3 regions of the Streptococcus downii genome follow, and region 2 is predicted to be linked to each of the others. Evidence: predicted binding sites of a transcription regulator. Region 2 holds the regulator's gene; each other region holds the start of a gene.

Region 1 (4,216 bases), on a different contig from region 2:
TTGAAGCCATCATTGATGGACGTGACCCGGTTGAGGTGACTCCAGCAGACTTCCCAGCCTTAGAAAATGGTTTCTCTCAAGCAACTCGTAATTCAAGTCAGGATGCCTTGAACGTTGTAGCGGCTAAGTTGCCAACCTTCTTAGGTGGATCCGCTGACCTCGCACACTCAAACATGACTTATATCAAGACTGACGGACTTCAAGATGATGCCAATCGCTTGAACCGCAACATTCAGTTTGGTGTTCGTGAATTTGCAATGGGAACGATCTTGAACGGGATGGCTCTTCACGGTGGACTTCGTGTTTATGGAGGTACTTTCTTTGTCTTCTCTGACTATGTGAAAGCAGCGGTCCGTTTGTCAGCCTTACAAGGACTTCCTGTGACCTATGTCTTTACTCATGACTCGATCGCTGTCGGAGAAGATGGTCCAACTCACGAACCAGTTGAACACCTAGCAGGTCTTCGTGCGATGCCAAATCTGAATGTTTTCCGCCCAGCAGATGCTCGTGAAACTCAAGCGGCTTGGTACCTTGCAGTGACAAGTGAGAAAACACCAACTGCCCTTGTTTTGACACGTCAAAACTTGACTGTCGAAGAAGGAACAGACTTTGATAAGGTTGCAAAAGGTGCCTATGTTGTCTATGAAAACGCAGCAGATTTTGATACAATCTTGATTGCAACAGGTTCAGAGGTGAATTTGGCGGTCGCAGCTGTCAAAGAATTGGCTAGTCAAGGCGCAAAAGTCCGTGTAGTCAGCATGCCATCTACAGATGTCTTTGACGCACAAGATGCAGCCTATAAGGAAGAAATCCTTCCAAATGCAGTTCGCCGTCGTGTTGCAGTCGAAATGGCCGCAACTCAAAACTGGTACAAATATGTTGGTCTTGATGGGGCGGTTCTCGGTATTGATACCTTTGGAGCATCTGCCCCAGCACCAAAAGTATTGGCAGAGTACGGATTTACAGTTGAAAATCTAGTCAAAGTCGTTCAAAACTTGAAATAATCGCAGAAAAATCAGAGTGAAAACTCTGATTTTTTTATTGCCATAAAACAAGGCACAACCTTGTAAAAGTAGCTGAAATTTGATATAGTAGTCCTATGTAAAATACAAAGGAGAAAACAATGGATCCAAATATTACTTTTTTAATCATGCTTGTAGGGATGATGGCCTTGATGTTCTTTATGCAACGTTCTCAAAAGAAACAAGCACAAAAGCGTATGGAAAGCTTGAACAAGCTTCAAAAAGGCTATGAAGTCATTACAATCGGTGGCCTTTACGGAACAGTTGATGAAGTAGATACTGAGAAGAAAACAATCGTACTGGATGTAGATGGCGTTTATTTGACTTTCGAATTGACTGCAATCAAGACAGTGTTGCCACTCAAAGAGGCTGTGACACCAGAAGGAGCAGTTATCGACGAAAGCGGAGCAATTGAAGAATAAAACGGGATCTATCGCTCCCGTTTTTCTATGAGATGAGAGGAAAAGGGATGAAAAAAATAGTATTTGTTTGCCTAGGAAATATCTGTCGCAGCCCCATGGCAGAGTTTGTAATGAAATCCATGACGAGCGATTACCAGATTGAGAGTCGTGCGACTTCGTCTTGGGAACATGACAATCCGATTCATAAGGGAACGCAAGGAATTTTCCAGCGGTATCAGATTCCTTATGACAAAGACAAAACATCGCTTCAGATTGGCAGAGAAGACTTTGAGTCGTTTGATTACATTATCGGTATGGATGCCTCAAACGTTTCAGATCTGCGTCAAATGTGTCCTCAGGAACTACAGCACAAAATCTACTCTTTTGCATCTGAAAGTGTTCCAGATCCTTGGTATACAGGAGATTTTGAGGAAACCTATGCGCGTATCACAAATGGATGCCAAAGCTGGCTAGATCGTTTAGAAAATGAGAGTGACAATGGAAAAGCTTAAAGAAATCTTCGAAAAATATCGAGTTTATCTAACTCGCCCACGTGTAGAGATTGCAACAGTCCTTCTAATCGCTATCTGTGCCATCTCGGTTTTTCTACTAAACACACCAAAAAAGGGCGTCCTGACACTTGATGGTGGTGCGCTTGTTTATGATGGTACCTTGGTACGAGGGAAAATGAATGGTCAAGGAACCATGACCTTTGAAAATGGGGACCAATACACAGGTGAGTTCAACAATGGGGCCTTCAATGGTAAAGGAACCTTCCAGTCCAAATCTGGCTGGAAATATGAAGGTGATTTTGTAAATGGCCAGGCTGAAGGTCAAGGGAAGTTGACTACAGAGCAAGAAGTTGTCTATGAAGGCAGCTTTAAACAAGGTGTCTTTCAACAAAAATAATAGCCTCCTAATCAGGAGGCTATTGTCAAAAACGAAAAAGAAAACGCTCTCTAGAAGTGGAGTCGATGTCTGATTATCAACGAGAAAAAACTTTGTGAAATAAAAAAATTTTTATCACAATTTCACAATCATCCAAGCAAAACTCTATTGCGTAGCCGTATTGAGAAAAAATTTACAATCTCATAAAATTTCTTTGTGAAATGCTTATGAAACGGTTTACAAAGTCTTGAAAAAGAGTTATAATAAACTTGTGAAAAAATTAACAAAGGATTAAATCCTTGAAGTCTATGGAGGACAATATGGCTGATAAAAAAACGTTAACACCTGAGGAAAAACAACTCGCTGCTGAAAAGCATGTCGACGGGTTAGTGAAAAAAGCCTTGGTTGCGCTTGATGAAATGCGCAAGTTGAACCAAGAACAAGTTGACTACATCGTAGCGAAAGCTTCAGTTGCAGCACTTGACGCGCACGGTATCCTTGCACAACATGCAGTTGAAGAAACTGGTCGTGGAGTATTTGAAGATAAGGCTACAAAAAACCTTTTTGCCTGTGAACACGTTGTCAATAACATGCGTGGTGTTAAAACTGTCGGTGTTATTGAAGATGATCCTGTTACTGGCTTGACTAAAATTGCAGAGCCTGTCGGAGTAGTCTGTGGTGTCACTCCAACAACAAACCCAACATCAACAGCTATTTTCAAATCATTGATTGCTTTGAAAACACGTAATCCAATCGTTTTCGCCTTCCACCCATCAGCTCAAGAATCTTCTGCTCACGCAGCACAAATCGTTCGTGATGCAGCTATCGCGGCTGGAGCACCTGAAAACTGTGTTCAATGGATTACAGAACCATCTATGGAAGCAACTGGAGCGCTTATGAACCACGAAGGTGTTGCAACTATCCTTGCAACTGGTGGTAATGCCATGGTTAAGGCGGCTTACTCATGTGGGAAACCAGCTCTTGGGGTAGGTGCCGGAAACGTTCCTGCTTATGTAGAAAAATCTGCTGACCTCCGTCAAGCTGCTCACGACATCGTTATGTCTAAATCATTTGATAATGGTATGGTCTGTGCATCAGAGCAAGCTGTTATCATTGATAAAGAAGTGTATGACGAATTTGTAGAAGAATTCAAATCATACCATACTTACTTTGTAAACAAAAAAGAAAAAGCCCTTCTTGAAGAATTCTGTTTCGGTGTGAAAGCCAACAGCAAGAACTGTGCAGGTGCTAAACTAAATGCAAACATCGTTGGTAAACCAGCAGCATGGATTGCTGAACAAGCAGGATTTAGTGTTCCAGAAGGAACAAACATCTTGGCTGCAGAATGTGCAGAAGTAGGACCAAAAGAACCATTGACTCGTGAAAAATTGTCACCAGTCATTGCTGTCCTAAAAGCTGAAGACACTGAAGACGGACTTACAAAAGCTCGTCAAATGGTTGAGTTTAACGGACTTGGTCACTCAGCAGCCATCCATACAAAAGACGAAGCTCTTGCTAAACGCTTTGGTACAGAAATCAAAGCAATGCGTATTATCTGGAACTCTCCATCTACTTTCGGTGGTATCGGTGACGTATACAATGCCTTCATTCCATCATTGACACTTGGATGTGGTTCATACGGACGCAACTCAGTTGGTGATAACGTGAGCGCTATCAACCTTCTAAACATCAAGAAAGTAGGGAAACGTAGAAATAATATGCAATGGTTTAAAGTTCCTTCAAAAATTTACTTCGAACGCAATTCTATCCAATACCTTCAAACATGTGAAGATATTGAACGTGTTATGATTGTTACAGATAAATCGATCGAAAAACTTGGCTTTGTTCAACGTGTTATCGACCAATTGAACGCGCGTAGCAACCGTGTAACTATCCAAGTATTCT
Region 2 (4,216 bases):
AACCGGTAAATCAAGAAATCACTGCGCAGCAGGTTCAAGAGGCTTTACGTGACGATACCATCCTAGTTTCAACTATGTATGCCAATAATGAAACGGGTAGTCTCTTACCTATCGCTGAGATTGGACATATTTTACAAGAGCATCCTGCTGCTTATCATGTTGATGCTGTTCAAGCTATCGGGAAAATTCCTATCCATCCCGAGGAATTAGGAATTGATTTCCTCAGCGCTTCTGCCCACAAATTCCATGGACCCAAAGGAGTCGGATTTCTTTACGCTTCTTCCGCGGACTTTGATTCCTACCTCCACGGTGGGGACCAAGAACAAAAGAAACGGGCTGGAACAGAAAACCTTGCTGCCATTGTAGGGATGGTTGCTGCCCTCAAAGAAGACTTGGAGCATCAGGCTGAGCATTACCAAAAACTAAGTGCACTCAAATCGACTTTTTTAGAAGAAATTGCAGGTCTCGACTACTACCTCAATGAAAGTCAACACCAACTCCCTTATGTTTTCAACATTGGCTTTCCTGGTCAAAAAAATGATTTGCTCTTGCTACGGTTAGACCTTGAAGGAATCTCAATTTCTACTGGTTCTGCTTGTACTGCTGGTGTTGTGCAAACTAGCCATGTCCTAGAGGCCCTTTATGGAGCGAATTCCCATCGCTTAAAAGAATCTGTCCGTATCAGTCTGTCTCCTCTTAATACTGAGGAGGAACTGAAACAACTGGCACAAACCTTAAAAAATATTATTGGAGATTAATCTAATGGCATTTGAAAAAACCATTAAACTACAAAACTGCCGCTACAACTATACACTTAGTCCATCTGTCAAAAAATTCACACTAAAAGACAATACTTTCTTTGAAACAAAAGTCGGAAACTACGAACTGACTCGTCTACTTGAAAAAGTTCCCAACAGCGGTGAAGGTTTCCAACTAAAAATTATCATTAACAAGGAACTTACTGGAGCCAAGCTTAACATCACTGACAAATCTGGTCTTCGTTTGGTGAATATCTTTAAATCTGAAGAACACCATATCCACCAAGAGAAATTCTACTTCCTCATGGACAGTCTTGTAGAACGCGGAATCTTCACAAAAGAAGAGAGATGATTGGCTATGTTTCATTTGACTTATAAAGATAGCTATCAAGTAGAACGTACACTTGAATTTGCCGATTACGAAGAGCTTATGCTATCACTATCAGGCTGTGTTACCCTGCCCGACACTCTCCTAATCAGCTCCTTAACACTGAATGATAAAGTGATTTATCAAGGATTAGTTGGCGATCTCTACCGTTTTCTATCACAAACTAATTTTTCAGATTAAAACTAAGAATTCTCTTAGTTTTTTCTTGTTTTTGTTGATTTTTTCACAATGTTTCTATAAAATAGAAGAATAGAAAGGTTGTGATTTTGTGAAAGATAAACAGTCTGCTATTCCAAAAGCAACAGCAAAAAGACTCTCTCTTTACTATCGAATTTTCAAGAGATTTCATGCAGAAAAAATTGAACGTGCCAACTCTAAGCAAATTGCAGAGGCTATCGGTATCGATTCTGCGACCGTTCGGCGAGATTTTTCCTATTTTGGTGAACTAGGTCGTCGTGGATTTGGTTATGATGTCAAAAAATTGATGAATTTTTTTGCTGATCTCCTAAATGATAACTCAATTACAAATGTTATGCTGGTTGGGATTGGAAATATGGGGCATGCCCTTCTCCACTACCGCTTCCATGAGCGCAACAAGATGAAGATTATCATGGCCTTTGACCTAGATGACCATCCAGAAGTTGGCACCCAGACACCTGACGGGATTCCAATCTATGGCATCTCTCAGATTAAAGAAAAGATCAAAGAAGCAGATGTCAAAACTGCTATCCTAACTGTTCCAAGTGTTAAATCACAAGAAGTTGCCAATCTTTTGGTCGATGCAGGTATAAAAGGTATTCTCAGTTTTTCGCCCGTCCACCTTCACCTTCCAAAAGATGTGGTCGTTCAGTATGTTGATTTGACAAGCGAACTCCAAACTCTCCTCTATTTTATGCGTAAAGAGGATTAGAAAGCGAAAGCATTTATGAAAAAACCAGTTATTGGGATTACAGGAAATGAAAAAGCTCATCCAGATGATGATGTCATGATGAGCTATGCAGCAAAAGGCTTTGTTGAAGGAGTCAAGGACGCTGGCGGAATTCCAATCATCCTACCGATTGGTGATCAAGAAATGGCAAGCCATTACGTCGCTATGATTGACAAACTCATCCTAACAGGTGGGCAAAATGTTGATCCAAAATTCTATGGTGAACCTAAAACCATTGACAGCGATGACTACCATCTTCAAAGAGATGAATTTGAATTAGCCCTTATCAGAGAAGCCATCAAACAGAAGAAACCAATTTTCTCTGTTTGTCGGGGTACTCAGCTTTTCAATGTCGCCATGGGCGGCTCGCTTCACCAAGATATTGAGGATCATTGGCAGGACTGTTCAGCCGAATACACGACCCAACGCCTCGTAACGGAGCCTGATACAATTCTCCGAGAAATCTATGGAGAAATCTCTCATATCAACTCCTTCCACCACCAGAGCATAAAAGATCTAGCTTCAAATCTTAAGGTTGTAGCACATGATCCTAAAGATGGAATCATTGAGGCTGTAATAACTACGGACGGCTTTCCTTATCTTGGTGTTCAATGGCATCCTGAATTTCTATTTGAAAATCGTCCCAAGGATAAAACACTATTTGACTATGTCGTTAACGAACTCTAAATCAGATCCGTCTTTTCACGGTAACTAAAGTAATCAGAATGAGAGACAATCAGGTGGTCCAAGAAAACTATTCCCATCAGTTCACAGGCTTCCTTGACTAGCTTAGTGACATGGTCGTCATTTCGACTAGGAGATACAGCACCAGATGGATGATTGTGAACGAGAATCACCGAGGTTGCCATATGCTTCAAAGCATAGTGAAGGATTTCTCTCGGTTCAGCAATACTGCGTGTCGCAGATCCGATAAAGATGGTCTGCTGATGAATGATTTGATTTTGAGTATTGAGATAGAGCGCCACTAGGTGCTCTTGTTTCTTGTCGCCAAGTTCCTGTTGCATTTTCTTGGCTAGCTTTTGACTACTGAGAATACTTTCCATCTCAAGAGTTTCATGTTTGTGAATACGATGTCCCAGTTCAATCACCGCTTGTAATTCAATGGCTTTAATCCGTCCAATGCCTGACAGACTCTGCAATTCCTGCAGGGTCATTTTTTTTAAATCAGTTAGACCGTTGAGACTATTCAAGACTTTCTGAGCGATTTCAAAAACATTAGCTTGACGCGTTCCGGTTCTGAGCAGAATCGCTAACAATTCTTGATTGCTCAGGGCTTCTACTCCTTCTCTAACCAATCTTTCTCTCGGCAAGAGTGAATCTTCTTGGAATGAAATACTGTACATAAAAATCCTCCTCACTTTATTATTCGTGAGAAGGATGGAAAATTAGATTTTTTTCTCAATTGGGGCTACACTGGCTAGAAGTTTTTTCAGACCCACTTCTGGGAAATTGATTTTTAGTTCCTGAGTATCACCACTACCTGAAACTTCAAGGACCGTTCCCTCTCCCCACTTCTTGTGGAGAGCAATATCCCCAATAGACCAGTTGGTATCGCTTGAATCTTTTTTAGTTCTGGATGTAAACTGTCCAAACGGAAGACCACTTGACTGGATAGAGCTTGGTGCGGCATTTCGTTTCCGTTCTTGAAGGGCCTGAGCTAAGCTCATACCTTGACCGAAAGCAATCCCACCACTGCTATAAGAGGCTTTAAAGCTAGTATTCGCTGGACGGGCCAAACCTTGATACTCAAGCAAGTCCGAACTGATTTCATTGATAAAACGAGTTGGACGATTGTAGTTGGTACGCCCAAAAAGCAAGCGTGAGTTGGCATTAGTCAGATAGAGGATTTTCTCCGCGCGCGTGATACCTACATAGGCCAAACGGCGTTCCTCTTCCAGTTCATCCGGATCTTCTGCTGCACGACTAAGTGGAAAGACATTTTCCTCCATCCCAATGATAAAGACAACTGGGAACTCAAGTCCCTTAGCTGCGTGCAAGGTCATCAAGGTTACTTCTGATGTCTCCTGACTGCCCGAATCCGTGTCTGCAATCAAAGCCAAGTCATTTAAGAAACGACTGAGTTTATCTAAACCTGTTTCTTCTTCCTGACTATCAGGATTG
Region 3 (4,216 bases), on a different contig from region 2:
ATTATCAATCACCTTGCGGGCTTCTGCTTCTCCACCTTTGACATGGAAGGTAAAGATTGAACCCACACCTTTTGGTAGATATTTCTCAGCCAAGGCATGATATGGACTGTCTGCTAGTTTAGGATAGTTGACTTTTTCTACCTTAGGATGGTTAACAAGGAAATCAACGATTTTCTCTGTATTCTGAATATGGCGTTCTACACGAAGCGAAAGCGTTTCGAGTCCTTGAAGCAAGAGGAAGGCATTAAATGGTGACAAGGCTGCGCCAGTATCACGAAGCAATTGGACACGAACAGCGATGATAAAGGCTGCTGCACCAACATCACGAGTATAGCTCAAGTTGTGGTAGCTAGGATCTTCCTCTACAAATTGAGGGAACTTCCCTGAAGCTTCCCAGTCAAAACGACCACTATCGACAATCACACCGCCAATAGTCGTACCATGACCTCCAATAAATTTAGTTGCTGAGTGGACTGCAATATCAACACCGTGAGAAAAGACGTTAATCAAATATGGTGTTGCAAAAGTATTGTCTGAAACGAGAGGAATTTGGTGCTTATGAGCAATCTCCGCCAATTTTTCCAGGTCAGGAATGTTAATCAAGGGATTGCCCAAGGTTTCAATCAAGACAAGCTTGGTATTGTCACCGATAGCTGCTTCTACTTCCTCCAAATTATCAACATCGACAAAGGTTGTTGTGATACCATAACGAGGAAGGGTTTCTTTCAAGAGATTGAATGTTCCACCGTAAATGGTTGAAGCTGCTACTACGTGGTCACCCGCATGAGCAAGGGCAAGAATTGTATAAGTCACTGCGGCCATACCAGATGCTGTCGCTAGCGCTCCGACACCACCTTCAAGAGCAGCGATTCTTTCTTCAAAGGCAGCTGTTGTAGGATTGGTAATACGGGTATAGATATTCCCTGGTTTTCTCAAGGCAAAAAGATCCGCCCCTTCCTGCGTGTCATCAAATACAAAGGATGTTGTCTGATAAATCGGCACTGCACGAGACTTGGTAGCTGGATCAACCACCTGCCCAGCATGTAGTTGTAGGGTTTCAAATTTAAATTCACGAGTCATTTCATGACCTCCAAATAGCTTCATTACGGATATTGTATCATCTTGAGCCAGTCTTTTCCAATACCGTTTTTCTATATTTTGATATAAGGAACAACTATGACTAGTCTTAACCTCAAACAAAAAAGCACGATTGACTCGTGCTCATTTTTTTAATCGACATAAGTATCTTCGTTCTTATTGAGGAAGGCATATGGTAATCCCATCAAGAGACCTCCTCCTATAAAGTTCCCGATAAAGGTTACACCCCAGTGACGAAGGATATTAGGAATGTCAAAGTTAGCAATAGAATCTGCAGCGACACTGAACTTAACAATCGCAAAAGAAGCAAAGTTCGCAGCAATGTGTTCGTTTGTTAAGAATACAAACATGTAAATTGCAGACAAAACAAGCCAAAGTTTTGCCCCACCGTCTTTCACCAAAACGAATGAAAGAATGGCAATGTTCACAAAGATATTCGCTAAAATACCTTCAAGCAAGACTAGCTCATTGGAACGGCTTAACTTCATCTCTACAACCCCTGAGATGAAACTATCATGAGTCAGATTTGCATAGGCTGCTGAGTGGGCAAAGCCCCAACCTGCTATCAAAGCTCCGATGAGGTTGAACAAGGTACAGTATAGTAAAATCTCAGCTGTTTTTCTCCAAGAGATTTTCTTCAAAAAACTACCTGCAGTTAAGAACATCATGTTTGAAGTTACCAACTCAGCATTCAAGAAAACAATGTAGGCCAATCCCCAAGCAAAAACAAATGGGAAAAGGAAACGTCCGCTACCTGGCGCTATTTTATTAATCAAGTCAGCTCCAACTGCACCCGCAGCAGTACTAAATGTTAGAAAGGCACCTGCAAACATAGAACGAATCGCATACTTAAATTTGCTTTGGCTATAAAGACTTTCCTTCTTCTTGCAAGCAAATTCAATCTTTGAGATAAATTCTGAAGAGACCATAAAAAACTCCTAAAACTTTTATTTGTGAATATTATAACATAAAGCACGCATTTTGAAAATCATTTCTTGTATCCGTTTTCTACAAAGAAAATCAAGGTATTGGGGAATTCCATAAATCTCTCCTTTATCCATTAACAGAAAAACATTCCAATGTTTCAAATTGTTCATCCAAAAATTTAAACTCAAATAGGTGCCAATCATCGAAGGTTTGCTCACAATAACTAACTGTTCCTTGATTGTAGTCAATGATGGGTTTCCCCAGCTTGTTCTTCACATCTTCCTCGCTGACTTCTCCATCCATTTCCTTAAGATCAGTTAGCATGAAATTGATGATTCTATTCACTCTCCAAATCATTATCATTTACTAAAAATTGATTAACATTAATCCAAATATTCAAATACCTTCATAAAAATATCTTCTACACGCGCGTACGATAAAATAACAACACTTACAATCATCAAAACATGTCATCATAATGTTCACTTGCTTGTTGCACAAACTCGAAAATATTCAAAGATATGGGTTTCATTTCCAGTGAGCCTAATGCCCCCAAATCATTCATATAAATGGTATCGTCAGAATCTTTCTTTATAAAAAAAGCGATATCCCCATCTTGCCCAATCAGGAAAAAATCTGGTTCCCACTCTTCTATTTGGTAGGTGGAGTTTCTTTCTAGCAAATCTAACCTCGAATATAAGGTAATACCTGTATTCTCTATGACAAAGTCTCCTGCTTTGTCGATTTTGCTCAAGAATTCTGCGTATAGGTTTGGAAGTACCAAGTCAATCTGATTATTCATTGTCAACTCCTCATCTATTTTCCTACTGCGAAAGTCCTATATCTCATCTTCACTTAGTTCTCTAAAATGTGAAATATGATATCCAAAATAAGACTTCCCCGATTTTCCTATGAAGATTCCTTGTCCAGCCATATTGGTAATTCCTCCCAAGAATATCATAGGAAGATCCTTGGCAAATGGAAAACTACTTGTTATGTCTTCTTTGAGCGTAACTAAAGACTTTTCTCTTAACTGACTCATTATCTATCCTCTCTTATACTAGGCATCTTTCGGTTTCTTACGATAAATCTTTCAACTTATCTATCAATTACAATTCTAATATGGTAGTTTTTAGTTTCATTCTTTAGATTCTTGACAAGCATATCATTCTGTTTTGATTTGCCAAAGAAAAATGACAGAGTCTTTCTGTCTTTCTGTTCAATACACAAAAGATATCTTACCCCATTCAATTTGACACTTCGAATATATTTGACTTCAATCATTTTGATCTTATTCAGCGGAATGATTCGCTTCACAAATACGAAAGCATTGTGAATATAAAGTCTCCCATTGGCAATGTGAAACGGGGCAAAAAAATTACCACCACTACGACGGACAATTATAAAACGTCGCCAAAAGATTAGTAAAAGAATAGAGGTTAATAAGTAAAAGGCAAAACTAAAGACAGGACCTTCCCACATCGTTTTCATTCCAATCCAAAAATATTCGAACATGTATTATTCTCCTTTGGCAGACGGTTCTATTTGACAAAAAACCAGCGAAAAATACAATTCACTGGTTTTTGAGGTTAATAACGTTGTTTATATGGCTGATTAAAGGCGCTTAGGATATCATCAGATGTTTCAGAATATGCTTTAACTTCTTTAAAATCACCTTTAACAATAATCCGCTCTGTCGCATTATAGTCCACACAAGTTACCAAGGTGATTTCTTTGATACCATCACGATCTTCAATTTCGTCAACGCGATCAGGCGTCACGTGCTTCACCTCACGAATCTCATAGGTGTATACTTTATCTTTATCAGTCAAATAAATCTTCATCCCCGCCTTGGCATTGACCAAAGGCGAAAAGAGCATCTGACTTGCATTTTCAGCGGTAAAGATATGGTGACTAGCTAGAGAATAGTTGCCTTCTCCCATTTTCTGATTTGCTTTCATGGTTCCTGCCCCGTAGAACAAGTTTACATTATCTAAACCTTTAAAAATAGGCAGGTTGATCTCTACTTCAGGAATGGCAATCCCTCCTATGACTGGAAGTTGTTGAGCATCCCACTGGGCAGCTAACACCGCTTCTGATGAGATGGATTTGACAGAATCAAAATCAAAATTTCCCTCTGTTTCTTTATTCTCCTCAATCTTTTCCTTAGTCACCTGACTGACTTGGTATT

The links. Region 2 encodes Rex, which represses fermentation and respiration genes when NADH is low (regulators of the CRP and FNR family bind a similar motif). Its sites were predicted from a motif close to TTGTGAANTANTTCACAA; they were not measured.
Region 1: adhE (bifunctional acetaldehyde-CoA/alcohol dehydrogenase) is a predicted target of Rex. The motif match lies at 2,581-2,598, and genes of this name have one in related genera.
Region 3: E2R31_RS09145 (formate/nitrite transporter family protein) is a predicted target of Rex. The motif match lies at 2,050-2,067, and genes of this name have one in related genera.

The regions. Positions count from the first base shown of each region.
Region 1 is NZ_MZNX01000007.1:7,242-11,457, reverse strand. It holds gene tkt (transketolase) at 1-1,004, shown strand, start outside; gene yajC (preprotein translocase subunit YajC) at 1,124-1,444, shown strand; gene E2R31_RS04035 (low molecular weight protein-tyrosine-phosphatase) at 1,492-1,935, shown strand; gene E2R31_RS04030 (MORN repeat-containing protein) at 1,922-2,332, shown strand; gene adhE (bifunctional acetaldehyde-CoA/alcohol dehydrogenase) at 2,632-4,216, shown strand, end outside.
Region 2 is NZ_MZNX01000008.1:263,447-267,662, reverse strand. It holds gene E2R31_RS05705 (cysteine desulfurase family protein) at 1-758, shown strand, start outside; gene E2R31_RS05700 (DUF1831 domain-containing protein) at 763-1,110, shown strand; gene E2R31_RS05695 (DUF4649 family protein) at 1,117-1,326, shown strand; gene E2R31_RS05690 (redox-sensing transcriptional repressor Rex) at 1,415-2,056, shown strand; gene E2R31_RS05685 (gamma-glutamyl-gamma-aminobutyrate hydrolase family protein) at 2,072-2,761, shown strand; gene radC (RadC family protein) at 2,758-3,438, opposite strand; gene pcrA (DNA helicase PcrA) at 3,481-4,216, opposite strand, start outside.
Region 3 is NZ_MZNX01000009.1:555,789-560,004, reverse strand. It holds gene E2R31_RS09150 (O-acetylhomoserine aminocarboxypropyltransferase/cysteine synthase family protein) at 1-1,080, opposite strand, end outside; gene E2R31_RS09145 (formate/nitrite transporter family protein) at 1,230-2,027, opposite strand; gene E2R31_RS09140 (hypothetical protein) at 2,152-2,370, opposite strand; gene E2R31_RS09135 (hypothetical protein) at 2,486-2,827, opposite strand; gene E2R31_RS09130 (hypothetical protein) at 2,864-3,067, opposite strand; gene E2R31_RS09125 (hypothetical protein) at 3,124-3,540, opposite strand; gene E2R31_RS09120 (class A sortase) at 3,615-4,216, opposite strand, start outside.